4 regions of the Micromonospora sp. WMMB235 genome follow, and region 3 is predicted to be linked to each of the others. Evidence: riboswitches for the same ligand, from Rfam matches in the RefSeq annotation. Region 3 holds a riboswitch; each other region holds the start of a gene.
The links. A riboswitch is a leader RNA that binds a small molecule or an ion and turns the genes downstream of it on or off. The one in region 3 is predicted to bind cyclic di-AMP.
Positions count from the first base shown of each region.

Region 1 (6,913 bases), 1.5 Mb from region 3:
ACGAGCAGCGCGGTCGGGGTGGCCAGGCCGAGCGCGCACGGGCAGGCGATGATCAGGACGGCCACCGCGGCGGTGAACGCGGCGGTCGGCCCGGAGCCGGTGCCGAGCCACCAGCCGAGCGTGCCGGCGGCCAGCGCGATCACGATCGGCACGAAGACGCCGGAGATCCGGTCGGCGAGCCGCTGCACCGCCGCCTTGCCGGTCTGTGCCTGCTCCACGAGTCGCGCCATCTGGGCGAGCTGGGTGTCCCCGCCGACCCGGGTGGCACGGACCACCAGCCGGCCGCCCGCGTTCACCGTGGCACCGACCACGGCGTCGCCCTGGCCCACCTCGACCGGCACCGACTCGCCGGTGAGCATGCTGGCGTCGACTGCGGACGTACCCTCCTCGACCACACCGTCCGTGGCGATCTTCTCGCCGGGCCGGACCACGAACCGGTCCCCGACCGCGAGCCGGCCGACCGGGATCCGGGTCTCCTGCCCGTCGCGCAGCACCGCCACGTCCTTGGCGCCGAGTTCGAGCAGGGCGCGCAGCGCCGACCCGGCGGTGCGCTTGGAGCGCGCCTCGAAGTACCGCCCGGCCAGGATGAACACGGTCACCCCGGCGGCGGCCTCCAGGTAGATGTTGCCGGCACCGTCGCCGCGGGTGATGTCGAGGCTGAACGGGTGCTTCATCCCGGGCATGCCGGCGTCGCCGAGGAACAGCGCCCAGAGCGACCAGCCGAACGCGGCCAGCGTGCCGAGCGAGACGAGCGTGTCCATGGTCGCCGCGCCGTGCCGCAGGTTGATCAGCGCGGCGCGGTGGAACGGCAGCCCGCCCCAGACCACCACCGGGGCGGCCAGGGTGAGCGAGGCCCACTGCCAGTAGTCGAACTGCCAGGCCGGAACCATGGCGAGCACGATCACCGGCAGGGTGAGCACGGCGGAGACCCAGAGCCGGGTACGCGCGGTGCGCAGTTCGTCCACCGGCTCCCCGGCCGCTGCCGCCTCCGCCTGCTCGGGCGGCGGCGGCACCACAGCGGTGTAGCCGGTCTTCTCGACGGTGGCGATCAGGTCGGCCGGCGCGATGTCGTCGGCGTACCGGACGGTGGCCTTCTCGGTGGCGTAGTTCACCGTCGCCTCGACGCCGTCCATCCGGTTGAGCTTCTTCTCGATCCGGGCGGCGCAGGACGCGCAGGTCATCCCGCCGATCGCCAGTTCGATCAGGTTCGGCGCGGTGGGCAGCGCCTTTCCCGTGGCAGTCATCGCGGCACCTCCGGCGCTCAACTGTGCCCGTGACCCGGGGTGCCGTGTCCGGCGTCCGGGGTCGGTGCGGTGGTGGGTGCCGGCGCGGTGGGCACCGGCGCGGTCCGGTCGCCGGCCAGGACGGTGAACTCGGCGGTGTGCACCGCGTCGCCGTGCCGGAAGTCCAGGTAGAGACGGTACGCCCCGGCCGAGGGAACCTCGGCGGCGAACGTGATCGCCGGCCCGGCCGGTGTGCGCCCGTCGCCGGGCGTGCCCTCCGGGTGCACGTGCAGGTACGCCAGGTCGCCCTGCCGCAGCGCCACCAGGTGCCCGTACGCGCCGAGGTAGGGCGCGAGGTCGGTGACCGGCCGCCCGTCACGGCTGACGGAGAGCGTGAGCCGGCTGGTGCGGCCCGGCTCCGGCGTGCCGGTCAGGGTGACCGTGTAGCCGTCGACGGTGGTGCTGGTCGCCGGCGCCGGCAGCGGCCGGGCGGTCAGCTCGCCGGGGACCGTGACGTCCAGGCCGAGGGTCAGCGGCTCGCCGCCTTCGGGGGTGAAGTCGGCGAACGCCCGCCAGACGCCGGGGCCGCCGAGCGGTGAGGCGACCCGCCAGGTGCCGTCGCCGGCCATCTCCGGATGGACGTGCCGGAACCCGGACAGGTCCCGGCGGGCGACGATCAGGTGCATGCGCTTGTCGTGGGCCACCTCGAAGCGGGTGACCGGGGCGCCGTCCGGGCCGGTGATCCGGAAGGCGAACTGCCCGGCCGGGGCGCCGGCGGGCTGGAACGTGTAGCCGCGCTCGGAGACGAGCAGCCCGCCGGGCAGGTGCGCGGAGGCGCCGCCCGCCTGGCTCTCGTCACCGTGGCCGGTGTCGCCGGCCCCGTGGTCGCTGTCGGTGTCGTCGTGTCGGGTCTCGGCGGCCGGGGCGACGGGATCGGTCAGGTTGCCGATCCCGTACGCCGCGCCGAACACCGCCACGAGGCCGAGCGCGAAGCCGCTGAGCTTCGTCGCCGTGTTCATGGTGTCTCCTCGGTTGTCGCGGGTCCGCCGGACCCGTCACACACCGACGAGGTCGTAACCGGCCTCGTCGACCGCCGCGCGGACCGCGTCCACGTCCAGCGGGTTCTGACTGGTGACGGTGACCCGGCCGCCGGCCAGGTCGACCTGGACGTCGGTGACGCCCGGAAGTGCGCTCAGCTCGATGCTCACCGAGTTGACGCAGTGCCCGCAGGTCATGCCGTTCACCTGGTAGGTGGTCTCCATCTCGCCCTCCGATCTGATACCCCCCAGGGGTACGTCCCGAACGTTAGCATACCCCCGAGGGGTACGCTATCCTCGGTTTCATGACCGCGCCGTCCAGCCCGACCCGGGGCTACACCGCCAGCAAGGACCAACTCCTCGCCCGGCTCCGCCGGATCGAGGGCCAGGTCCGTGGCATCGAGAAGATGGTCGAGGACGACCGTTACTGCATCGACGTGCTGACCCAGATCTCGGCCATCCAGGCGGCGCTGGACAAGGTCGGCCTGGGCCTGCTCGACGGCCACGCCCGGCACTGCATGCACGAGGGCGCCGCCGAGGGCCGGGCCGACGAGATGGCGACCGAGATGATGGCCGCCGTCGGGCGCCTGATGAAGCGCGGCTGAGCGGGGACCTCCGGCCCTCAGGACCAGGGCACATCGACCCGTGCCGACGCGCCCGGGCGGACGTACCGTCGAAGTGGCGGGCAGGCCGGACCGGCGGACCCGCGGCGACGGACGGAGGGCGGCCCGATGATGTGGCAGAGCCCGATGATGGGCTGGATGTGGATCTGGTCTCTGCTGGTGCTCGGGGTGCTGGCGGGGCTCGTCTGGGCGGCCGTGCGGTGGACCGGCCCGCAGTATCTGGGCCCGACGACGGCCCGGCGCATCCTGGACGAGCGGTACGCCCGCGGCGAGATCGACGAGGACGAGTACCGGCGGCGCCGGGCGGGCCTGGCCTGACCCGAGCGGGGCGCGCGTCACCGGTCGCGCCGCCCGGGAGCGGCCGGCCGGGCTGCCTACCATGGCCGGGCGACGACCCGGACGTGGTCGACACGTCCGCGCCGGCCGGGTGACCAGACCGGTCCGGCGGACCAGGCGTCGCCGCGACCGTTGGGAGAGACGCCATGGGTGCCGACCACACCCGCCCCGCACCCGCCGCGCCGCCGGGCGTACGACGGCTGCTCGTCGCCGTGGTGGTGCCGCTGTTCGCGCTCACAGTGATCGCGGCGCTGGTGCTCTGGCCCGGGCAGGACCGGGAGCCGGTCGGCGGCGCTGACGTCCCCCGCTACCACGGCACCGTGACCCGGGTGGTCACCGAGCCCTGCCCACCGACCCCGGAGGCCCCGGAGGGCGGGGGTGGCCCCTGCGGCACGGTGACGGTCACCGCCGAGCAGGGCCCGGACGCGGGCCGGCAGGTCGAGACGCCGATCCCGGCCGGGCCGGGCGCACCCCGGGTCGCGGTCGGCGACGAGGTCGTCCTGGTCGAGCTGACCGACCCGGCCGACCCGGCGGTGAAGTCCTACAACATCGCCGAGCACCAGCGCGGCACGCCGCTGATCTGGCTGATGGTGCTGTTCGCCGCCGCGATCGTGGCGTTCGGCCGGTGGCGCGGGCTCGCCGCGCTCGGCGGCCTGGTGGCCAGCTTCGCCATCCTCCTCGGCTTCGTGCTGCCGGGCATCGGCGCCGGCCAGCCGCCGCTGCTGGTCGCGATCGTGGGCGCCGCGTTGATCATGTTCGTGGTGCTCTACCTGACCCACGGGATCACCGCGCAGACGTCGGTCGCGGTGCTCGGCACGCTCGGCAGCCTGGTGGTCACCGGCGTGCTCGGCCTGCTCGCCACGTCCGCCACCCACCTGACCGGCTTCGGCAGCGAGGACGCCACCACGCTGTCCATGTTCCAGGGCGACGTGGACCTGCACGGGCTGCTGCTGGCCGGCATCATCATCGGCTCGCTGGGCGTGCTGGACGACGTCACAGTCACCCAGGCGGCCACCGTCACCGAACTGGCGCACGCCAACCCCGGACTGTCCCGGCGGCAGCTCTACCGGGCGGCGACCCGGGTCGGCCGGGCCCACATCGCATCCACCGTCAACACCATCGTGCTGGCGTACGCGGGCGCCTCGCTGCCGCTGCTGCTCCTCCTGGTTGCCGACTCCCGCCCGGTGAGTGAGATCCTCACCAGCGAGTTCCTCGCCCAGGAGATCGTCCGCAGCGCGGTGGCGACGCTCGGCCTGATCGCCGCCGTACCGCTGACGACCGGACTGGCCGCGATCGTGACCACCGCCGGGCGGCGCTCGCGCGGCGCGGAGCCGGCGCCACCCGCGGCCCGGCCGCCGGCCGGACGCGACGACGCGCTGGAGGCCCTGGGCGGCGGGAAGAGTACGGAGGCCGCATGGTGACACTCCGCAGCGTGACCATCGATTTCAAACGCGACGCTGGTCACGGTGCGCCACGGCGAAATCTCGCTATTGGTCGGCTTCCGGACGTAGATCCTCAGGAGTGCTGTCAGGTAACCTCGCTGCCGGTCACCGCCGAAGGCGCGCACCGGCGCCAGCGGTGCCGCCGCCCAATCGCCTGCGGGCGAACCGGGGAACCAGGTACATGGGGTGAATCCGCGACAGCGGTAGGGGCCACTTCCGTCCCGAACCCGTCAGCTAACCCGGTCGGCGGCCGACGGAAGGGAACACTGTGACGGCACCCCTGCGCCGCTGGCTGACACCCGTGGTGGCCGTGCTGGCCTCGCTGGCCGTGCTGGCCGGGCCGACCCCGGCGACCGCGGCCCCCACCGCGGCGGCCCCCGGCAACCCCTCGGGACACGAGGAGGACGGCGAACCGCCGCTCATCACCGAGGCGATCGACGCCGCCAACCGGGCCTTCCTCCAGGCCAAGGCGAAGCTCGCCAAGTCCCAGGACCGCCAGCGGCGGCTGGCGGCCGAGGTGAAGACGGCACAGGCCGAGCTCGAAGCGCTCAGCCCGCAGGTCAACCAGCTCGCTGCCCAGTCCTACCGGACCGGCCGGATGGGCGCGATGGCCATGCTGCTGGAGAGCAACTCACCCGACTCGTTCGTCCGCCGGGTCAACGCCCTGGACGAGCTGAACCTCCTCAACGCGCAGCGCCTGGCCGCCATCAACGCGGTCAAGACCCGCGCCGAGCAGGCCAAGATCGCGCTCGACGCCGAGGTGCGCGAGCAGGAGAAGCAGAAGAACGCGATGGAGCGCGAGAAGGTGCAGGCCGAGCGCGCGCTGAAGCTCGTCGGCGGTCTCGGCTTCACCGGCGGCCTGGTCTCCGCCACCTCACCGGTCGCCAAGATCGGCCCCGGCCGCACCGCCGACGGCGGGTGGAAGGCGGAGTCGTGCAGCGAGGACGACCCGACCACCTCGGGCTGCGTCACGCCGCGCACGCTGCACGCGTACAAGGAGGTCCGGCGCGCGGGCTTCAAGCGCTTCGTGGGCTGCTACCGGCCCGGCGGGCCGTGGGAGCACCCCAAGGGCAAGGCGTGCGACTGGTCGCTCCAGAACAGCGGCTTCGCGCCCTGGCACAACAACGACACCCGCCGGTACGGCAACGAGGTGGCCGCCTTCCTCATCCGCAACGCCGACCGGCTGGGCATCTACTACGTCATCTGGAACCGGCAGATCTGGTTCCCGGCCACCGGCTGGAGTTCGTACAGCGGACCCTCGAACCACACCGACCACGTCCACATGTCGATGCTCTGACCCGGACATCACGAAAAAGGGGCCGCCCTCGGGCGGCCCCTTTTTCGTCGTCCGTGCGTATCAGCCGGCCAGCGCCGGGTCGGCGGGCGCGGCCGGGGCGGGCAGCGGGGCCGGGGCCTGCGCCACGGTCCGCACCTCGCCACCGGCGAGCCGGTACGACATGCCCACCACCGTGCACCGCCCGGCGGCCACCCGCTCGGCCAGCACGGCGGACCGGGCCAGCAGCGTCTCCACGGTCTGCGCGATGTGGACGTCGACGATGCCGTCGAGGTCCTCGACCCCCTGGCGGGCGGCGCGCAACAGGCTCGGCGAGACCGCGTCCACCACAGCGCCCAGGTGCCCGGCCGGGGCGGCGCCGGTCCGGACCCCCTCCCGGGCGGCCTGGACCGCGCCGCAGGAGTCGTGCCCGAGCACCACCACGAGCGGGGTGCCCAGCACGGTGACGGCGTACTCGACGCTGCCGAGCACCTCCGGCCCGGCGGTGTGCCCGGCGGTACGTACCACGAAGAGGTCACCGAGACCGCGGTCGAAGATGATCTCGGCGGCGAGCCGCGAGTCGGAGCAGCCGACGATCACCGCGAACGGGTGCTGGCCGTCGGCCACAGCCGCCCGGTGCCCGGCGTCCTGATTCGGATGCTGCGGGACGCCCGTGACGAACCGGTGATTACCGGCACGCAGTTCGGTCAGTGCCTGCTCCGGGGTGCTCGGCGTCATGTCCCTCACCTCGTCTACCTGGGGAACCACCAGGCCGAACGGCCTCGCGACCCACGGTCACACGCACCTGGGGGCACGTCAAGATTCGTGATACGCATTTCATACTTTCCCGTCGGCGCCCCGCCCCGGACCGCGCCGATTCGGCAGGTGGCGGACGTGGCCATAGCATGACCACCATGGCGACCACACCAGTTGAGGACGGGAGCCGCCGTAACTGGACCTTCCTCACCAACCACGGCCA
Region 1 covers NZ_MDRX01000001.1:3,833,721-3,840,633, forward strand. The annotation lists gene BFV98_RS16455 (cation-translocating P-type ATPase) at 1-1,244, opposite strand, end outside; gene BFV98_RS16460 (hypothetical protein) at 1,262-2,242, opposite strand; gene BFV98_RS16465 (heavy-metal-associated domain-containing protein) at 2,279-2,485, opposite strand; gene BFV98_RS16470 (metal-sensitive transcriptional regulator) at 2,566-2,865, shown strand; gene BFV98_RS16475 (SHOCT domain-containing protein) at 2,992-3,201, shown strand; gene BFV98_RS16480 (YibE/F family protein) at 3,366-4,640, shown strand; cyclic di-AMP (ydaO/yuaA leader) riboswitch at 4,795-4,926, shown strand; gene BFV98_RS16485 (hypothetical protein) at 4,930-5,958, shown strand; gene BFV98_RS16490 (carbonic anhydrase) at 6,019-6,672, opposite strand; gene BFV98_RS16495 (helix-turn-helix domain-containing protein) at 6,840-6,913, shown strand, end outside.
Region 1: it holds a riboswitch for cyclic di-AMP, as region 3 does, so the genes downstream of both, BFV98_RS16485 (hypothetical protein) here and BFV98_RS09640 (C39 family peptidase) in region 3, are expected to answer to the same signal.

Region 2 (6,913 bases), 1.5 Mb from region 3:
CGGAGCGCCAGGAGTACGCCGACCTGCTCACGTTCCTCGGCGGCGCGCTCGCCGACAGCGTCAAGGAGGTGCGCCTGTCCACCCGGCTGACCACCTCACCGGCCTGCGTGGTGGGCGACGCGCACGACATGACGCCGACGCTGGAGAAGATGTACCGGGCGATGGGCCAGGAGGTGCCCCGGGTCAAGCGGATCCTGGAGCTGAACCCGGCCCACCCGCTGGTCACCGGGCTGCGCAAGGCGCACGGGGAGGGCGGCGACACGGCCGCGCTGACCGAGACCGCCGAGCTGCTGTACGGCATGGCGCTGCTGGCCGAGGGCGGCGAGCTGGCCGACCCGGCCCGGTTCACCCGGATCCTCGCCGACCGCCTGGCCCGCGGCCTGTAGCCCCACCCCGACCCGGTTCGCCCGACCCGCCCCGGCGGGCCGGCGTGATCGACTCCATGCCGCCGAAGTGGCGGTATCGGCATGCCACCGATACCGCCACCTCGCCGAGCCGGTGTCGACCCCGCTCGGAAGTCGATGGTCGGGCGGGTGTCGTGATCCACTCCAGCTCGCCGAAGTGGTGGTATCGGACGGGCTCTGACCCCGCCATTTCGCCGAACTGGTGTTGATCACGGTGGGTCTCCCAGACTGGGGACGAGCGCTTGGGTGTCCCAGAGTGGGGGAGGCTGGTCCCAGATGGAGGGACCTCAGGCGGTTGTCGTGGCAGCCGGTTGGTCGGCAACGGCTCGCCGAGGTGGCGCCGCCACCTTGGAGGCGGGTCGGCTCAGGGGAGCGCGGGGTAGAGCGCGGCCACACCGCCGGACAATCCGGCCTGGACCCGGCGCGCCACGTCGTCGGCGAGGATCTCGTAGCTGTCGGACTCGATGCCGTCGGCCGCGAGCCGGGCGACGTCGGCCGGGTGGGCCTTCGGGCCGGGTACGGCGGCGGCCATCTCGGTGTCCATGTAGCCCACGTGCAGGCCCGCGACGTGGACGCCCCGGCCGGCCAGCTCCAGGCGCAGGGCGTTCGTCATCGACCACTCGGCGGCCTTCGCCGCGCCGTACGCGCCGACGCCGGGGAACGTGAACCAGGACAGCGCCGACAGCACGTTCAGGATCGTGCCGCCGCCGTTGGCCACGATCTGCGGCGCGAACGCCCGTACCACCGACAGCGTGCCGAGGTAGTGCGTCTCCATCTCCAGCCGGATCTGCGCGAGGTCGCCGTCGAGCAGGTCGGTGCCGGTGCTCACGCCGGCGCTGTTGACCAGCAGCGTCACGTCCCCGGCCCGCTGCGCGGCGGCGGCCACCGACTCGGGGTCGGTGATGTCGAGGCGTACCGGGGTGACTCCGGGCAGGTCCACGGTGTCCGGGTTGCGGGCGCCGGCCCAGACGGTGGCGCCGCGTGCGATGAGTTCGGCGGCCAGGTGCCGGCCGAAGCCGCGGTTGGCGCCGGTGACCAGGGCGGTGCTTCCAGCGATCTTCATGTCTCGCTCCGAGGTGTGGGGAAGGGAGGGGTCAGGCGGACAGCAGGCCCGGACCGGGCAGGACGGCCAGCTCGCCGGGGGGTACGTCGTGCCCCGCGCCGCAGCGCAGCCGGGCGTGTACCGCGGCGCCGCACTCCTCGTGGGCCACCCGCACCGCCGGGCCCGCCTCGTCGGCGGCGTACGTGTCGCCCCACTGCCGCAGCGCGACGAGCACCGGGATCAAGTCGCTTCCCTTCGCAGTGAGCACGTACTCGTCGCGGGTGCGCTGCCCGGGCTCCCGGTAGGGACGCCGGTCGAGCAGCCCGTCGGCGACGAGCTGCTTGAGGCGTGCGGCGGCCACCGGCTCGCTGACGCCGACCCGCCGGGCGAAGTCGTCGAAGCGGCGGGTGCCGAACGACGCCTCCCGCAGCAGGAGCAGCGTGGTGCGGTTGCCGACCACCTCCAGCGCCCGGGCGATCGAGCAGTTGGCGGTGGACCAGGAGTCACGCTGCGCAAGGAGGTCCGTCATGGCGTCGACGGTACCCCCTGACTTAAGTAAGCAGAAGCCAGCTACCTCACAGCTGGCCGGGGAAGAACCCGTGCCGGGCCAGCGGCTCGACGATCTGGTGCTCCTCGTACGACAGGTGCGACAGCAGCGTGTCGGTGAGCAGGTCCACCGCCTCCTGGAGCTGCGTGAAGTCGCCGGGCCGCCGGACCAGCTCCACGAGCGCCCGGTCGACGCTCTCCACCACCCCGTGGATCACCACGTGCTCCTCCTCGAGGCGGTCCAGCACCGCGGCCAGCCCGGCCTCTGAGCGGCGCAGGTGCGGGAAGACCGAGGCGTCCTCCAGCCCGTGGTGCTGGGTGACCATCGTGCAGTAGGCCGCGCAGTACGCCCCGAGCGTCCAGTTGTTCTGCCGCATGGTCATCTCGTTGAGCGCGGCCCGCGCCCGGCCCGGCGAGACCGAGCCCTGCTTGACCTGTTCGAGCAGGTCGCGCACCTGGGCCAGCTCCTGGCGCAGATGGTCGTGCACGTCCACCAGGTGCTGCCCGGCGGCCTGTCCCCGGGCCGGGTAGACGTGTCCGGCCGGCGGCGGCGGAGCGCTCGGGCGGGTGGACTCGTCCCACGGGCGGCGTGTGCTCAGGCGTACCCCCGGGTCGGGGGTGGGGGTGACGCGGAGCGTGCTCGGGCCGTCGGCGGTGGTCGGCTCGTCGGCGGCCTCCCGGGCGCCGCCGGCGGGCGTGGCGCGCTCGGCGGCGACCAGCTCCCGGACCGCGGGGGCCACCTCCTGGCCGAAGATCTGGATCGCGCGCGGCTCGTCGCTGCCGAGGATGAACGTGGTGATGCCGTGCTCCAGGGTGAGCCCGGCCAGTTCCTCCACCCACTGCTCCGGCGGCCCGGTCAGGAAACCGGCCGACGAGCGGGCGAACGTGCCGGTCACGTTGAGCATGCGGCGGATCGCGGCCGGGTCGCGCCCGGCGGCCCGGGCGCCCTCGTCCACGAGCGCGTTCAGGGCGGGCAGCTCGTCGGGGCCCTTGGGCAGGTACGACAGGGACGGCAGCCAGCCGTCCGCGGCGCGGCCCACCAGGCGCAGCATGCGCGGCTTGTACGCGCCGACCCAGATGCCGACCGGATGCGCGGGCGCCGGGCCGCGCTTGGCGCCGACCACCCGGTAGTGCTCGCCGTCGACACGGATCATGCCGCGGCTGCCGGTGTCCCAGACCTCGCGGATCACCCGGATCGCCTCGTCGAGGGCGTCGACGGCGGCGCCGGGGGACAGGCGCCGCCCGCCCGCCCCCTCGATCGCGTCCCAGAACGCGCCCGCGCCGAGTCCCAGCTCGACCCGGCCGCCGGTGAGCAGATCCAGGCTGGCGACGCTGCGGGCCAGTACCACCGGCTGGCGCAACGGCAGGTTGAGGACGTTTCCGGCCAGGCGGATGCGTTCGGTCGCCGCGGCCACGTAGGACATCAGCGTCCAGGTGTCCAGGAAGCCCGGCTGGTAGGGATGGTCCTGGAACGTGACCAGGTCCAGCCCGACCTGCTCGCACAGCCGGGCCAGCGCCACGACCTGGTCGGGCTGCCCGGCGGCGGGGGTGATGAAGCCGCCGAAGGTCAGCTCGTGTCCGTGATCGGTCATCCGTCAAGCCCTCCCGTGATCTTGCCTGGCCCTGCCACCGTAGCGCCGCCGCCGGTAGCCCGGCCGGGTGAAGAGCGTCACAAGAAGTGGACGATCGTCGCAAATCGCTCCTAGCGTCGGTTTCGTTCGCAGACGCGGACACCGCGGGCCGGAAACGCCAAATCCCGCCGCCGTCCCCGGTAACCGGACCTCGCGCGGGAGCGGGGGAACCACACGTTCCACGGTGCATCGTCACCTCGGGGTGAAGCCGCCACCGGCGGCCGGGCTCCTCGGCCCGAACCCGACAGCTCACCTCGTCGGCGTGGAGGAATCCACATGGCAACTGAATACTCAGCCCGAAGCCGCCGTACCGCCCTCGGAGCGGTCCTGGCCGGCGCCGCCGTCGGCGCCGCGACCCTGTTCGGCCCGGCCGCTCCGGCCAGCGCAGGCGTCAACTGGGACGCGGTCGCGCGCTGCGAGTCGGGCGGCAACTGGAAGATCAACACCGGTAACGGCTACTACGGCGGGCTCCAGTTCTCCCGCGCCACCTGGAACGGCTACGGCGGCAAGAAGTACGCCGCCCGCGCCGACCTGGCCAGCCGGTCCGAGCAGATCGCCGTCGCGGAGAAGGTGCGGCGCGGCCAGGGCATCGGCGCGTGGCCGGTCTGCGGCAAGAAGGGCGGCTCGGCGAGCGCGGCGACCCGGTCCGAGCGGGCCACCACAAAGGCGGCCCCGAAGCGGGCCGCCACGCGCGAGGCCGCGCCGGAGCGGGCGGCCACCCGCAAGGCCGCGCCGGAGCGCGCCACGACGACGGTGGCGCCGCAGCCGTCGTCCGGCGCCGGGACGTACCTGGTCCGGCGTGGGGACACGCTGTCGGAGATCGCCGTGACGCAGCGCGTCGACGGCGGCTGGCGCGCCCTGCACGAGCGCAACCGCGCAGTGGTCGGCGACGACCCCGGCCTGATCTTCCCCGGTCAGCGGCTGCGGCTGCGCTGACAGCGGTCCGAGAACGCCCGGCCGGGGCGACCCGGCCGGGCGTTCGCCCCGTCCGCGACACGCCGCGTCGACGGTGTCCGGCCTGCTCCCGGCGTCCGGGAGACGGTCCGCAACGGTGGTGACCGCGATTCGTCGGAGCCGGTTGCTAGGGTCACGATGCTCGGCTAAGACGTGAAGAAAGCGCGGATATGACCAACGACCCGTTCTCGGCGGCCGCGAGCATCGACGAGCTGCTGACCCGCACGCAGCAGGCGCTCACCGCGATGCGCTCCCGGGCCTCGGCGCACGCCGACGGCGAGCCCGGCGACCTGCTGCGCGCCGAGGGCACGGCCGCCGGCGGCCGGGTCCGCGCGGTCGCCGTCCAGGGTGGCCGGCTGGATTCCGTGACGATCGACCCGGAACTGGCCGGCGAGCCCTTCGACGTCCTCTGCGGACACTTCGTCACCGCCGCCAACGCCGCGCTGTCCGAGCTGGACGCCCGGGTCAGCGCGTCGGCGCGGGCCGACGCCGACGCGCTCGCCGCCCGGCTCGGCAGCATGGGCGACCAGGCCGAGCTGTTCGGCCGCGCGATGCACGAGGCGGCCGCGCGGATCCACCGCGACCGCGGCACCGCGTCCCAGGGCGCGCGCCGGGCCTGACACGGCGAAACGGCCGGCCCGACACGGCGGGACGCCGGTCCGGACACGGCGAGGCGGCCGGCCGCCGGGAGGACGACGACCGGCCGCGCACGCCACGGTCAGCTCAGGGTGACCGCGGTGTCGTCGACGACGAAGGACGTCTGCAACGAGCTGTCCTCCACGCCGCTGAACGAGATGGTCGCCGTGGTGCCTGCGAGCGACGAGATGTCGAAGGACCGCTGCACGTAGCCGGTGGCCTTGTTCAGGTTGGAGTACGTGGCCAGCGTGGTGCTGCCCGCCTTGACGGTGAGCTTGTCGTACGCGGTGCTGGTGGTCGACTCCGCGCTGTCGATGTGCAGCCAGAAGCTCAACGTCGCCCGGCAGCCGGCCGGGATCGTCACCGACTGGCTGAGCGTGTCGGTGTGCGACGAGCCGTACCCGTCCAGCCACGCCTTGTACGAGCCGCCGTGCGCGGCCTGGCCGCTGTCGGTGGTGATGACGCCGGACGAGGCGCTCCAGCTCACGTTGCCGGACTCGAAGCCCGGGTTGGCGAGCTTGTTGCCGGAGCAGCCGCCCGACGGCGGGGTGGTCGTGGTGCTCGGGGTGGGCGTCGGGGTGCCGCCGGCGCAGGTCGGGTCACCGGACTGGGCCGGCACGCTCACCGCGTCCCAGGCCGCCTTGACCGTGTTGAACTCCGCGCAGCTGCCCGGGTAGAGGTTCTTCGCCGCCTGGAGCGTCCAGGTGCGGTACTTCAGGTACGACGAGGACGAGGTCTTCAGCAGCATGCCGTTGTACATGATCTTCATGGCCTTCTGGATGCCCAGGCCGGTCACGCTGCTGCCGTTGCAGGTCGAGCTGGACGGTTGCCCGTTGGTGGGGCTGCTGCCGTTGGTGAGCAGGTAGAACCAGTGGTTGCCCGGGCCGGCCGCGGCGTGCACCTCGGTCGACGGGATGCTGCTGGAGTAGCAGTTCGGGTCGCCGAGCGCCGACGGGTTGTACATGTTGCGGATCGGGCCGGAGCCGACCAGGTTGATCTTCTCGCCGACCAGGAAGTCCGGCGCGTCGTAGCTGGACGGCTCGTTGGCGAACCACTCGGTGGCCGCGCCGAACGTGTCAGCCACGAACTCCTGGGTGCCGCCGCCGGAGATGCCGCCCGGGGTGTTGTCGTCGATGCCGTGGCCGATCTCGTGCGCCACCACGTCCAGCGAGCCGATCCACTGGCCGGCGGTGTTCTTGCCGATCTGCACCTGGCTGCCGTCGTAGTAGGCGTTCTGGTCGTTGAGGCCCACCCGGATCGGCCAGTAGCCGCCGTTGCCGTTGGCGCCGTTGCGGCCCAGCCACTGGGCGAGCATCTTGTGCTCGGTCTGCGCGGAGAACAACGCGTCCACGCAGCCGGTCTCCTTGTTGGTGGCGGTGCCGTTGCCCCACACGTCGTCGGAGCCGCTGAACGTGGTGTTGTTGGCCGCGTCCTGGCAGCTCAGGTTGGTGACGGTCGGGTCCTTCATGGTGTACGTGGAGCCCGACTGGGTGGTGTTGAGCGTGAGCGGGCTGGGCCCGTTCCAGGCGCCGGTGCCGGTGCCGCGGACGACGTGCTCCTGCTTGCGCAGGACCGCGCCGGTGCGGGCGTCGACGTCGACGGTGAGCCGGCTCGGCCCGTCCGCGCCGGTGCCGCGAACAGTGGTCTCCCAGGCCAGCGCCGGTGCGGCGCCGAGCGTGTAGACCACGAGCGTGGTGCCC
Region 2 covers NZ_MDRX01000001.1:839,568-846,480, forward strand. The annotation lists gene htpG (molecular chaperone HtpG) at 1-386, shown strand, start outside; gene BFV98_RS03445 (SDR family oxidoreductase) at 769-1,467, opposite strand; gene BFV98_RS03450 (helix-turn-helix domain-containing protein) at 1,499-1,975, opposite strand; gene BFV98_RS03455 (LLM class flavin-dependent oxidoreductase) at 2,022-3,584, opposite strand; cyclic di-AMP (ydaO/yuaA leader) riboswitch at 3,730-3,901, shown strand; gene BFV98_RS03460 (transglycosylase family protein) at 3,900-4,559, shown strand; gene BFV98_RS03465 (YbaB/EbfC family nucleoid-associated protein) at 4,748-5,197, shown strand; gene BFV98_RS03470 (M4 family metallopeptidase) at 5,296-6,913, opposite strand, start outside.
Region 2: it holds a riboswitch for cyclic di-AMP, as region 3 does, so the genes downstream of both, BFV98_RS03460 (transglycosylase family protein) here and BFV98_RS09640 (C39 family peptidase) in region 3, are expected to answer to the same signal.

Region 3 (6,913 bases):
CTCGTCGGAGCCGCGCACCCAGCCGGGCAGGTGATCGACCCAGGCGCCCCGGCTCAGTTCGTGCCGGCGCAGCGCCCCGGCGAGCGGGCCCAGGGTCGGGCCCTGCTCGGCCAGGTCGAGCATCGAGGGCTGGTACGCGTCGGACACGCAGCCGATCGTACCCCGCTCTCGAACAGGCGTACGACGATCAGCGCCGCAGCATCCGGCGGACCTTGCCCGGGACGGCCTGCTTGATCCGCTCCCGGAGCTGCTGCGAGCGCAGCGCGTCGATGGTGGCGGTAAGCGTGGCGTTCTCGTCGCGCAGCCGTTCGATGCGGGTCAGCAGTTCGGCCGGCGTGGTGGCGGCGGCGGGCCGGACGGCCGGCGGGAACACCGTCTCGCCGACCTGCCGGTCGAAGCGCGCGGCGCTGTCGCCGTCGGCGAACGAGGTGCCGAGGTCGTGCTTGCGCAGGAACGCGGTGATGGTCTCGAAGCGGGCCTTGTGGCCGTCGTTGAGCGCTGTGTAGTCGGCCTCCGCGTAGAGGTCGGCGGCGTCGACGTCGGCCGGCACGTCCCGCATGATCCGGTGCGGGATGCCGAAGTAGCGGGCCAGTTCCAGGGTGCGCGAGTCGTGCGCGAACAGGTAGCCGGGCGTGCCCGCGACGAGCGCGGTGATGGTGCCGTGGATGCGGGTGCCGAACGCGAAGTCGTACCCGGACAGGTGCGACATCCAGGTCCACGGGTCGACGAACATGCGCACCTTGTCCTCGGCGAACAGCGGGTGCGAGGTGTGCAGCGGGATGTCGCTGCTCTGGCCCCGGTGCTCGGGCGCGTCGCCGTAGAGCAGGGTGCCGAGCGTGCGCAGGTCCTGCGGCACGTAGCAGAGGTTCGGGTAGCGCTCCTGGTGGTGGCGGACCACCGCGGCCATCGAGCGGACGTACGGGGAGATGGTCAGTGCGACCTTCGAGTCGGCGGTCAGCTCCGGGCGGCTCTTCTCCAGCTGGAACGTGTCGCCGTGCAGGAACATCGACGGGCAGCCGATCTGCTCCACGTCGGAGAAGCCCAGCGCGTTGAGGTAGCTCTCGGTCACCTCGCCGCGTACGCCGATGCTGTGCGACCGGTCCAGCACGGCCTTGCAGAACGCGCGGACCGGCTCGTCGATCGGCCGCAGGTACTCGCGGTCGCCGTCGACGTTCGTCTGCACGCCGACGCCGAGCACCACCACCGGGATCTTCAGCCGTTCGATCAGCCGGGTCAGCGGCGTCAGGCGGTGCACGAAGCTGCGCCGGAACGCGTTCGCCAGCGGTACGACGAACACGTCGTGGCGTTCGTTGATCTCGTCGGCGAGACGCGGGTCGGCCGGGGTGCGTGTCGGTGTGATCTCGGCCGAGGAGGTGGCGAGCAGCTTGTGCGCGGCGTGGCTGAAGACCAGGTTGCCGCTGTTGTCCCCGATCCAGTTGCCGGCGAACGTCTCCTCGGGCGTGAGGACGTCGAACGGGCCCTTGCGGGCGCGGAGCAGGATCCGCTGGTGCATCCGGTTCGCTCACCTTCCGTACGGCACGGCGTGCGGGCGGGAGCCGGGTGGGTGCCCGCGCGTGCAGAACGGAAATCCTATCCGCCGCCCGCGCGGAGCCGAGCGGACGTCGGCTCGCCGGGAACGTCCCGGTTCCCCGGGGTAGGGTGCCCGGAATGACCAGCGCGCCGACCGTCACCCGTGCCCCGCGACTGCCGTCGCTGACCGGATTGCGGTGGGTGGCCGCGCTGCTGGTCTTCGGCTTCCACGCCGGGACCATGGGGATCGTCGCCGAGCCGCACCTGAAGCCCCTGGTCGACAAGGCGTTCAGCCTGGGCCTGTCCGGCGTCGAGTTCTTCTTCATCCTCAGCGGGTTCGTGCTGGTCTGGTCGTACCGGGACGGGGAGCGCGCGTGGACGTTCCTGCGCCGCCGGTTCGCCAAGATCTACCCGAACCACGTGGTGACGTTCGTCGCGGCGCTGGCCGTAGCAGCCTGGTTCGCCGACCCGGTCGTGCCGTGGGCCGCGATCGCCAACTTCTTCCTGGTCCAGGCGTGGATCCCGCTGGGCGGCTACTTCTACAGCGTCAACAACGTGAGCTGGTCGCTCTCCTGCGAGCTGGCCTTCTACCTGTGCCTGCCGCTCGTGGTGCCGTGGCTGCGCCGGGCCCGTACCGGCGTGCTGCGGACCGTGCTGGTCGCGGCGCCGCTGCTCATCCTGGCGCTGTGGCCCGGCCAGCAGCTCGTGCCGGAGGAGCAGCGGTGGTGGTTCACCCAGATCTTCCCGGTGACCCGGTCGCTGGAGTTCTGGATGGGCGTGGCCGCCGCCGAGCTGATGCGCCGGCACCGCTGGCGCGGACCGAACCTCGCCGCCGCCACCGGGATCTTCGTCGCCACCTGGGTGATCGCCGCGCTGTGGATCCCGGCCGAGTTCTGGGCGGCGCTGCTCGCTGTCGCGTACCTGCTGGTCATCGCCGCCGCGGCGGACGCCGACGTGCGCGGCCGCCCCACCCCCTGGCGGTCCCGGGCGATGGTCTGGCTCGGTGAGGTCTCGTTCGCCTTCTACCTGGTGCACGTGCTCGTCATGGTCACAGTGCTGCGGCTGACCGGGCACTGGGGGACCGGGCTGCCCGGCTGGCGCGGCCCGGTCGCGGTGCTCGGCTTCCTGGTGGTCACGCTCGCGCTGGCCGCCGCGCTCCACCGCTGGGTGGAGACACCGATGATGCGCCTGCTCGGCCCGTCCCGCCGGGCCCGCGCGGCGTCGCGCGCACCGGCCGTGCCGGCTCCGCGCGAGCCCGCCGAGGCCGCCACCAGCCCGGCCGCCGACGGCGGCGCGAGGCCCGTCACCGGTCCGGCCGAGGACATCGAGTACGCCGGGCGGCGTCGCCCGGACTGACACGCGCACACGTCCGCCGGTCGATCCGCGACACGCCGTGCGGCGGTGCGTTCGTGGGGGATCGGCGGTAATTTGTACCCGTGCTTCCGATCGCGCTCACCTGCCCCGTGTGGTGGGTGGCGCGCTGGACCGCCCGGATGCTCGCCAGTCTCGCCGTGGTCGTCGCCTGTTCGTTCGGCGCCGCCACGCTGCCGGCCGGTGTCGCCGCTGCCGCCCCGGCTCCGGCGGTCGCCGCCTCGACGTACACGGTCACCGGCGCCTCGACCGCGACGCGGCCGGAGGCCGACCGCGTGGCCGAGCGGCAGGCCGCTCCCGCCGGGGTTCCGGCGCCCGCGCCCCGGGCGGCCGCCCCGGCCGTCGTGGAGCCGGTCCCGGCCGGACGGGCCGTCGCACCGGCCGGCCCGCGGGCACCGCCCGCCCGCTGACCCGCTCACGGGCCGCGCCCGTTCTCCGCACCCACCGCACGTCATCCCCGCACCCGCCCCGGCGGCCCTCCACCGGCCCGCCCCGGCGAGGTCGTGCGGGTCCTCCCGCCAGGTCCTTCCCGTGAGGTGCCGACCATGTCGCAGACCGCTCTGTACCACTTCCTCACCTCCGTGCCCGAGGCCGCCGCCATCTGGTCCTTCCTCCTGCTGCTCGCCTTGGGCCTGCTCGCCGCGCTCGTCGCCCGGCCCGAACGCGACCCCGCGCCGGAGACCGCCCCCGAGCCGCCCGACGCCGACGCCGCCCGCCGCGACGACCTGACCCGGTACGCCGAGGAGGTGGCGGTGGCCGCCGCCGGGGCCGCCCAGACGGCCCGTCGCCGCCGGGAGCAGTGGCTGGCCGCGCAGGACGAGGCGGACCGGGCCTGGACCGCGTACGACGAGGCGGACGCCGCCGCCCGCCGCCTCGCCGGCGCCGCCGCGCTGGCCGCGCCGCGCACGCCACGAACCCCTGCGGAGTACGCGGCCCGGGAGCGCTGGCTGCGCCACGCCGCCATGACGGCGCACTGGCGGGGCGACCTGACCGCCCGTCAGCTCGCCGACGTGCTGGCGCGCCGCAACGGGTGGGATCCGCGCCGGCACCCGGCCGAGCAGGAGATCGTGCTGGCCCGCACCGTCAGGGACGGGCGCCGGGCCGGATGGGAGAGCGCCGCCGCGCGGGAGCGGGCAGCCTGGCGGGACGCGGAACTGGCCGCCGAGGCCGCCCGGACACTCGCCGCCGAGGCGTACGCGGCCACAGTGGCGCTGCGGCCCGCCCCGGCGTACCGGAGCGCGACGCCGAGCGCCCAGCCGGTGCCCGCGTCGGTCCGTAACGCCCGCTGGCGCCCGGCCCGGGTCGGCTGAGACGGCCATCTCGACCGAATCGTTACCCGGAACGTGGTGAGCCCGGTCACCCGGTTCACCGAAACGGGCGCCGGGCGCAGAACGGGTCATCGAGTATCGCGATTGCAGGCCGGGTGGTCGTCGTCTGTCCGCTTTCCGCCGCCGGGCGCCGTCGAAACTGCTTGTCCCATTGAGTGAAGTCAGTAACCGGGTGTTCCGAAATCCGTTACCACGGATCACGTTTACGCAGGTGGGAGCGCTTGGCAGGGGACATACCCACCGGTAGTGTCGGCGCGTCCGATGCGGTAATCGATCGCCGACGGCGACGCCGCACCGACCCGCCTAATCGTGTTCCACGAACCGGGGACCCATGAGCACCATCGGGGTGAATCCGCGAGCCCACGGCCCGCGGTAGGGCGTACTTCCCGCCCGAATCCGTCAGCTAACCCGGTCGGCGGCCACGGAAGGAGTACCCCGCGTGCCCACCCCTCGATCGTCCCCCCGCCTCCACGGCGAAGCGGTGCCCGCGCGCGCCTGACGCGCGACCGGCAACCGCCCCCTGGGCGCCCGGCATCACGGGCGTTCCCGATCCCCCGGCCATCCGGCCCCGCCAGCACGTGTGAGTTCCTCCGCGTGCCGGGCCGGCGTGTGCCGCTCACGCCCCGTGGAGGATTTCGTGAAGCACCACCTGAAGCGTCAGCTGCGACGGATCGTCACCGAACGCCCGTACCAGATCATCGCCGGATCGGCCGCCGCGCTCGTGCTGGCCGCCGGCGCCGGCACCGTCGCCACCGCCGGCGACGACGCCCCGGTCCAGGAGAACACCGCCGCGGTCGCCGACCTCGGCGCCGCCCGCCTCGGCGAGCAGCCCGCCAGCCGCAGCGAGGCCCGCATCGCCGTACCGCAGGCGTCGCCCAGCGCCTCCGCCTCGCCCAGCGCGTCGCCGAGCGCCTCCCCGTCGGCCAAGGTCACGGCCGACCCGGACACCACGCCCAAGGCCAAGCCGAAGCCGCCGTCGAGCAAGTCGCTCGACTACGACTACCAGGCCCAGATCAACTACTTCTACTGCGGCCCGGCCGCCGTGCGCAACGCGCTCAGCGCCGCCGGCGTCGAGCGCAGCCAGGACGCGCTCGCCGGCCCCCTCGGCACCACCGAGATGGGCACCAACTCGGCCGAGGACACCACTCGGGTGCTCAACCAGCAGGTCAAGGGCAACCCGTACCGGACCCGCATGATTCCCGGCTCGGCCACCCCGGCGCAGATGGACCGCCTCCAGGCCGACGTGGTCGAGGCGATCAGCAACGGCCGCGGGGTCGTCGCGAACGTCGCCGGTACGGCCACCGACACCAACGGCGGTTGGCACTCGTTCCCTGGTGGCCACTACGTCGCGGTGGTCGGCTACAAGGACGACGGCCGGACCGTACGGATCGCCGACTCGGCCGACCCGTCGCTGCCCTCGTACTGGATCACCACGATCGACCTGGCGCACTGGATCGCCAGCCGCGGCTACTCCGCCTGACCGTCCCGCACGCCCGAAGGCCGGCACCCCATCCCGGGGTGCCGGCCTTCCCCGTCCCGCCCTCCCTCGCCCCCGTCCCCGCCTCGCCCCTCGCCCCGCCCGGCCCTGGCGCGGCCCCGGCGCGGCCCTCATGCGGCCTTGGCGCGCCGATCTTGGACTTGTGGCGCCCAGTTTGTCTGGCTCGCCCGCTATGGAAGGTGCCACAACTCCAAGATCGACGGTGGGGGGAGTGTGGGCGGCCGGAGCCGGAGCGAGGGGGCGCCAGGGGCGAGGACGGCGCGGGGCGAGGGCGGCGCGGGGGCGAGGGCGGACCGGGGGCGGGGTGTGGGCGAGCCGGGGCGAGGGTGGGGTGGGTCGGCGGGTTCGGTCTCGCGTGTCCGGGGCGGGCGGTGGCAGACTGCGCCAATGGGCGATGCGACGGGGAAGCGGCACCTGATTCTCCTGCACGGCATGGGTGCCACAGGCGAGGTGTGGCTGCCCTGGGCGCCGCTGCTGGAACGCCGCTGGCCCGGCCGCTGGCTCGCCCCCGACCTGGCGGGTCACGGCTGGTCGCCGCCGCTCGACGGCTACTCGTTCGAGGCCCTGGCCCAGCGCGTGGTCGACGGGCTCGGCCCGGTCCGGCTCGGCCCCGAGGACCGGCTGGTGCTGCTCGGGCACTCGCTCGGCGGGGTGGTGGCGCTGGCGCTCGCGGCCCGGCAGCGAGGGCTTCCGGTCGACGCGGTGGTCGGGCTCGGCATCAAGGCGGTCTGGTCCCCGGCCGAGCTGGCGAAGTCGGCGGAACTGGCCGCCCGGCCGGTCACCTGGTTCGCCACCCGTGACGAGGCGGCCCGCCGCTACCTGCGCGTGTCCGGGCTCGCCGGGCTGTTCGCCCCGGACCATCCGGTGGTGGAGGCGGGGCTGCGGCGGGAGGACGGCCGCTGGCGGCTCGCCATGGACCCGGCGGCGTTCGCGGTCGGGGAGCCCCGGCTGCCGGTGCTGCTGGCCGCCACCGACGTGCCGGTGCTGCTGGCCCGGGGCGAGCTGGACCCGATGGTGACCGACGCGCAGCTCAAGGAACTGGGCGTGCCGGTGGCCACGCTGCCCGGGCTGGGCCACAACGCGCACGTCGAGGACCCGGAGGCGGTGCTCGCCCTGCTCGACCCGTACCTCTGAGCGGGCGAGCCGGCCCGCGACGGGCCGCCCGCGTTTCTAGCCGGCCGCGCGC
Region 3 covers NZ_MDRX01000001.1:2,383,116-2,390,028, reverse strand. The annotation lists gene BFV98_RS09665 (alpha-ketoglutarate-dependent dioxygenase AlkB) at 1-147, opposite strand, end outside; gene BFV98_RS09660 (polysaccharide pyruvyl transferase family protein) at 188-1,513, opposite strand; gene BFV98_RS09655 (acyltransferase) at 1,669-2,886, shown strand; gene BFV98_RS09650 (hypothetical protein) at 2,967-3,311, shown strand; gene BFV98_RS09645 (hypothetical protein) at 3,447-4,211, shown strand; cyclic di-AMP (ydaO/yuaA leader) riboswitch at 4,520-4,662, shown strand; gene BFV98_RS09640 (C39 family peptidase) at 4,855-5,709, shown strand; gene BFV98_RS09635 (alpha/beta fold hydrolase) at 6,115-6,861, shown strand; gene BFV98_RS09630 (CDP-glycerol glycerophosphotransferase family protein) at 6,898-6,913, opposite strand, start outside.

Region 4 (6,913 bases), 3.6 Mb from region 3:
GTAGAGCGCGCCCTCCACTGCCAGCTCACCTGCGTCCACCGGCCCGGCCAGCCGGTCGTCGCGGCGCAACGCCGCCACCGTGCGCCGGACGTGGCGGCGGATCGCCAGCGGATGCGCGTCCGGGTCGTCCACCCCGACGTCGGTGACCGCCGGGGCGATCCGGTCCACCACGTACGCGAGGTCTCCGCCGGGCCGGCGTCCGGTGCGCAGCGCCTCGACGGTCGAGCCGACCGCGCCGCAGCGCTCGTGGCCCAGCACCATCACCAGGCGTACGCCCAGTTGCTCCACCACGTACTCGATCGAGCCCCGGACGGCCCGGTCCAGCACGTGCCCGCCGGTACGGATCACGCAGATCGAACCGAACGTCTGGTCGAAGATCGCCTCCAACGGCACCCGGGAGTCGATACAGCCCAGCACCACCGCGTACGGCTGCTGGTCGCCGGAGGCCGCCGCCGCGGCGGCGGTGACGTCGTGCCCGTGCACCGGCTGCCCGCTGACGAAACGGCGGTTGCCGGAGAGCAGCTCGGCCAGCGCGGCGCGCGGGCTGGTGGACGGCATGCCTCCCAGCCTGGTCACCGATCCGACCTCGTGGGGCCGGACGGGAATCTTCTCTCCGGGCCGGTTGCCGTGGTCTCATGGCGGGTAACGCCGGTGTCACCGCCGGGTCATCCGGTGGACACACATCGGCGGGCCCGGGAGGTGGACGATGCCGGACCTGGAACTGCGGCTCCCCGACGACGTACGCCTGCACGTCAGCGTCACCGGGCCGGTCGACGCCGAGGTGACCGCCGTCCTGCTGCACGGCTGGACGCTGGACGGGCGCAGCTGGCACCGTCAGGTCGCCGAGCTGCGGGAACGCTTCGGCGGCCGGGTCCGCCTGGTCACGTACGACGCGCGCGGCCACGGCCGGTCGAGCTGCCTGGCGCTGCGCGACGCCACCCTCGCGCAGCTCGGTGACGACCTGGCGGCGGTGATCGACGAGATCGTCCCGTCCGGTCCGATCGTCCTGGTCGGGCACTCGATGGGCGGGATGACGGTGATGGAGTACGCCCACCGGCACCCCGGCCGGTTCGCCGCGCGTACCGCCGGGCTGGTCTTCGTCTCCACCACCGCCGAGGGGCACACGCACACCGCGTACGGCCTCTCCCCCCGGATCACCCGGCTGATCCGCCTGGCCGAGACGACAGGCGCCGGGGTGCTGGCCCGCTGCGGCGGCTGGCGGCCCCCGCACGCGCTGCTGCGCGCGCTGCGCCCGAGCATCCGCTGGATGCTGTTCGGCGACCGCTGCGACCCGGCCGACATCCGGCTGGTCACCTCAGCGGTGGCCCGGGCCACGCTGCGCTCGATCGGCGGTTTCCGCGCCTCGATCGGCGCCCAGCACCGGCTGGAGACGCTCGCCGCGCTCGGCGGGCTGCCGGCCGCCGCGCTGGTCGGGGACCGGGACCGGCTCACCCCGCCGCCCTGCGCCGAGTCGATCGCGGCGGCGCTGCCCACCACGGAGCTGACCGTCTGCCCGGGTGCCGGGCACATGCTCATGATGGAGCGCCCCGACGAGGTGAACGCCGCCCTCGCCGGCGTGCTGGACCGGGTGCTGGCCGGCCGCCCGGCGACCCGCCTCTGAGCGTCTCCGCTCGCGAGCGGCACTGACGTACGCCACGTGCGCGGCATGCCCCGGCGTGGCGGTTGCCGGCGGCCCGTACCCTCATTCAGCCCGTCGTGCCCTCCGAACACAGGAGCATCCGCGTTGACCGACCAGACCACGCTGGACCGGGAGATCGCCGCCGAGCAGCGCCACCTCGACCGGGTGTACGCCCGGCTGGCCGAACTGCGCCGGTCGGCGGCCGACGCCGAGCGGGAGGGCTACCGGCTGGCCCGGGTCGGCAACTTCGGCGCGCTGGTCGAGCGGGACGCGATGGTCTTCCACGCCGCCCAGCGCCGGCACGTGCTGGACGCCGAGCACGAGGGGCTGGTGTTCGGCCGGCTGGACCTGCGTACCGGGCAGGTGCTGCACGTCGGCCGTCTCGGCGTGCGGGGCGTGGACGCGGAGACGCTGGTGGTGGACTGGCGGGCCCCCGCCGCCGCCGCGTTCTACCAGGCCACGCCCGCCGAGCCGCGCGGTGTGGTGCGCCGGCGCACGATCCAGTCCGCGTCCGAGAAGGTCACCCGGATCGAGGACGACCTGCTGGACCCGGAGGCCGCGCCGCCGGACATGGCGGTGGTCGGTGACGGGGCGCTGCTGGCCACGCTGTCCCGGGCCACCGGCCGGGGCATGCGCGACATCGTCGCCACGATCCAGCGCGAGCAGGACGAGGCGATCCGTTCCCCCGGCAACGGCGTCACGATCGTCTCCGGCGGCCCCGGTACCGGGAAGACGGCGGTGGCGCTGCACCGGGCCGCGTACCTGCTCTACTCCGACCGGGCCCGGTACGCCGGCGGCGGCATCCTGGTGGTCGGCCCGTCCGGCGTGTTCGTCGAGTACATCGCCTCGGTGCTGCCGTCGCTGGGCGAGGAGACCGCCACGCTGCACTCGCTGGGCTCGCTGTTCCCCGGCCTGTCCGCGTCCCGGACCGATCCGCCGGACGTGGCGGCGGTGAAGGGTTCGCTGCGGATGCGCCGGGTGCTGGAACGCGCGGTACGCGACGCGGTGCCGGACTCCCCCGCCGAGCTGCGCCTGCTCTACCGGGGCGAGCTGCTGCGCCTGGAACGCCCCGCGCTGGACGCGATCCGGGACCGGACGCTGGCCCGTGGGGCACGCCGCAACGAGGTACGCCGGGCGGCGTTCGACGCGGTGCTCGCCGCGCTCTACGCGCAGGCCCGCACGCTGCGGGTGGGACGCCTGCCGGAGCAGCCCGCGTTCGAGGACGAGATCATCGAACGGCCGGAGTTCCGCGAGTTCCTCAAGGCCTGGTGGCCCCGGCTGCACCCGAGGCACGTGCTGGACTGGCTGGCCCGCCCGGACCGGCTGCGCCGCTACGCCGGTGGGATCCTCTCCTCGGCGGAGATCCGGCTGCTCGGCGACGCGTACCGGAGCCTCGCGACCGAAGGGCTGACGGTGGCCGACATCGCGCTGCTGGACGAGCTGGACGCGCTGCTCGGCAAGCCGGTGCGGCGGGCCCGCCCCAAGCGCGACCCGTACCAGCTCGCCGGTGGCGTGCGCGAGCTGAGCACGTACGCCGATCGGCAGCGCGCCGCCCGCGCGGCGGCGCGGGAGCGTCCGGACGACTACCGCGACTACGCGCACGTGGTGGTGGACGAGTCGCAGGACGTCTCGCCGATGCAGTGGCGGATGGTCGGCCGGCGCGGGCGGCTGGCGTCCTGGACGGTGGTCGGCGACCCGGCGCAGACCGCCTGGACCGGCGACCCGCAGGAGCTGGACCGGGCCCGGGACCAGGCGCTGGGCCGGCGCAAGCGGCACCGCTACGAGCTGACCACCAACTACCGCAACTCTGCGGAGATCTTCGCGGTGGCGGCGGCGGAGATCCGCCGGCTCTACCCGGACCTGCCGCTGCCCGACGCGGTGCGGTCCACCGGCGTGCCGCCGGTCGAGCGCACGGTGCCCGCCGCCGACCTGCCGGCGGCCACCGTCGAGGCGGCCGAGGCGCTGCTCGCGCAGGTGGAGGGCACCGTCGGGGTGATCACGCCGGTGCCGCGCCGGGACGAGGTGGCCGGCTGGCTGGGCGGGCTCGGCGCGGGCCGCCTCCAGGTGGTGACCAGCCTGCAGGCCAAGGGCATGGAGTACGACGGCGTGGTGCTGGTGGCGCCGAGCGAGATCCGGGCCGACCCCGGCTCGGGTGTCCGCACGCTCTACGTGGCGCTGTCCCGGGCCACCCAGCGTCTCACCACGCTCGACCCCTCCTGACGGACACCCGACGGTGACCCGGCGGTCACCCATCGTTCAGTTGCATACATAGCGATGTGAACATACATTGGGCCTGGCCGGTACGGGGCAGGAAGGGTGTTGGCGTGGGCGCAGGTCATGACCACAGCGGCGCGGTGACCAACGCGGCGCACCGCCACCGGGGCCGCCTCTGGGCCGCCTTCGCGCTGCTCGCCGCCCTGATGGTGGTCGAGGCGGTGGCCGCCTTCACGACCGGCTCGCTGGCCCTGCTCTCCGACGCCGGGCACATGTTCACCGACGTCCTCGGCATCGGCATGGCCCTCGCCGCGATCACCGCGACCCGCCGCGCCGGCACCGACCCGCAGCGCACGTTCGGGCTCTACCGGCTGGAGGTGCTCGCCGCCCTCGCCAACGCCGTGCTGCTCGGCGCCGTCGCCATCTACGTCCTGGTCGAGGCGGTACGCCGGTTCGGCGAGCCGCCGGAGGTGCTGGCCGGCCCGATGCTCGTGGTGGCGGTGCTCGGCCTGCTCGCCAACATCGTCGCGTTCGCGCTGCTGCGCGCCGGGTCGAAGGAGAGCATCAACCTGCGCGGGGCGTACCTGGAGGTGCTCGGCGACCTGCTCGGCTCGCTCGGCGTGATCGCCGCCGCGCTGGTCATCGCGGCGACCGACTGGTGGTGGGCGGACCCACTGGTCGCCGTCGGCATCGGCCTGTTCATCCTGCCGCGCACCTGGCGGCTCGGCCGGGCCGCGCTGCGCATCCTGGTGCAGGCCGCGCCGGAGCACCTCCAGGTCACCGCCGTGCACGACCGGCTGGCCGCCGTACCGGGCGTGGCCGAGGTGCACGACCTGCACGTCTGGACGCTCACCTCGGGCATGGAGGTGGCCTCGGCGCACCTGACCACCGATCCGGGCGTGGACCCGGGCGTGGTGCTGGCCGCCGCGCGGGCCGCCCTGCACGAGGACTTCTCCATCGATCACGCCACGTTGCAGGTCGAACCCGGAGCGTCGGCCGGAGTGTGCGGACAGACCGAGTGGTGATTAGGACACACTTAAATCACTGTGGCTAATGTAGTCTTATGCCGGTTTTGCCCCGCCTAGTGGCACTGCTCCACGGAGCCGTGCCCGGGCAGCGCCGGTAGTCTCGGTCGCGGCCGCACCCGCGGGCGCCACCCGGCCCCGGTGGGGCGGCCGTCGCCTAATCGTCCGCAGGGACGAGCCGGGGAACCACGTACGTGGGGTGCATCCGCGTCAGCGGTAGGGATCTTCCGTCCCGAACCCGTCAGCTAACCCGGTCGGCGTTGACGGAAGGACGTGTGAATGCCCCCAGTGGCACCTGTACGACGGACGGCCGCCCGGTTGGCGGCCCTGCTCGTCGCGACGCTGACCCTCGGCGTCGCGACCGTTCCGGTCTCCCCCGCCTCGGCGGCGCCGGCGACCGGCCTGCTCGCCGCAGCGCCCGGCGACGACGAGGGTGGCACGCCCGAACTGCGTGCCCAGCTCGACGCGGCCAGCAAGGGCTGGCTGGAGGCGAAAGCCGCGCTGAACCGGTCGGTGAGCCGCCAGAAGCAGCTGAACGAACAACTCAAGACGGTCGGCGCCGAGCTGGCCGTACGCGACGCCAAGGTCGGCGAGATCGCCGCCGTGGCGTACCGCAACGGCCGTCTGGGGACCGCCGGGGCGCTGCTCGGCAGCAGCAGCCCGGAGGGCTTCATGGACCGGGCCGCCGCGCTGGAGCAGGTCGCCGCGCACGAGGACCGTACGCTGCGCGACCTGATCACCACCCGGGACGAGGCCACCCGCACCCGCGCCCAGCTCGACGGAGAGATCCGCGAGCAGCGCAAGCAGGTGACGGTGATGGCCAAGCGCAAGGAGCAGGCCGAGCGCGCCCTGGAGGTGGCGAACGACCGGGCCTCGCGCAGCAGCAGCGGCGGTGGCAGCGTCCAGGGCACCTCCAGCAAGAACGCGAAGCCGGCACCGCGCAACTCGGACGGCTCCTGGCCGTCGGAGTCGTGCAGCGTCAACGACCCGACCCCGGCGAACGGCTGCATCACCCCGCGAACGCTGCACGCGCTGCAACAGGCCAAGGCGGCGGGCTTCACCCGGTACGTCTCGTGCCACCGGCCCAGCGGCTCTGGTGAGCACCCGAAGGGGCGGGCCTGCGACTTCGCCGCGCAGAAGAACGGCTTCGGCGGCGTGGCCACCGGTGGTGACCGGACGTACGGCAACAACCTGGCCGCATACTTCGTGCGCAACGCCGACCCGCTCGCCGTGCTCTACGTGATCTGGTTCAAGCAGATCTGGCTGCCCAGCAGCGGGTGGAAGTCGTACAGCGGCGGCAACGGCGACCCGTCCAGCGACCACACCAACCACGTGCACCTGTCGGTGTACTGAGCGCGCCCCGAGAGGGCCGGCCGGATCAGGCCGGCCGGCCCTCCAGGGTCGCTCCGAGACGAGCCGCCAGGCCCAGGTGAGCCGCCCGGGCCTGGCGGAACGCGTACCCGAACAGTGGCGCCGGAGCGGTGAGCGTGATCTCCACGTCGATGCGTACCGTGCCGTCCGGCTCGTCGCGCAGCCGGGTGTGGTTGCGGACCGTCGTCGCGGGCTGCTGACGCGCCACTGTGACGACCTCGTCCTCGCCGGCGATCAGCACGTCCGCCTGGTACGTGACCGGGAAGTGCAGCGGGCCCAGTTGCAGCCGGTCGGTGATCGCGTAGCTGGCCAGCGCGCCTGGCCGGGCCGGCAGCTTCCGGACCCGGACGATCAGCGGATGCAGCTCGCCCTGGCGACTCAGGTCACCCAGTAGCGCCACCGCTTCGGCCCGGGTGCACCGGGCCTGCACGGTGTAGCTGAAGCTGTCGCTGCTCTGCAAGCGGGCCCCCTCGCCGTCGTGCGTCGCGACGATCGTCCCGTACCGACGCCGGACTGGCAACGGGTAGAAAGTCCCCTGGCTGCAGGGGGTGTGGACGGCGCGCTCAGGCGCCGGGCAGCACCTCGGGGGTGTCGTCGGCGAACCACGGCTCGGGCGCGCCGAACAGGCCGAGCAGGCCGGTCACCCAGAGCTGCCGGTGCACGA
Region 4 covers NZ_MDRX01000001.1:5,972,889-5,979,801, reverse strand. The annotation lists gene BFV98_RS26695 (carbonic anhydrase) at 1-558, opposite strand, end outside; gene BFV98_RS26690 (alpha/beta fold hydrolase) at 707-1,621, shown strand; gene BFV98_RS26685 (AAA family ATPase) at 1,745-3,859, shown strand; gene BFV98_RS26680 (cation diffusion facilitator family transporter) at 3,964-4,878, shown strand; cyclic di-AMP (ydaO/yuaA leader) riboswitch at 5,023-5,153, shown strand; gene BFV98_RS26675 (hypothetical protein) at 5,158-6,231, shown strand; gene BFV98_RS26670 (SRPBCC family protein) at 6,257-6,709, opposite strand; gene BFV98_RS26665 (STAS domain-containing protein) at 6,813-6,913, opposite strand, start outside.
Region 4: it holds a riboswitch for cyclic di-AMP, as region 3 does, so the genes downstream of both, BFV98_RS26675 (hypothetical protein) here and BFV98_RS09640 (C39 family peptidase) in region 3, are expected to answer to the same signal.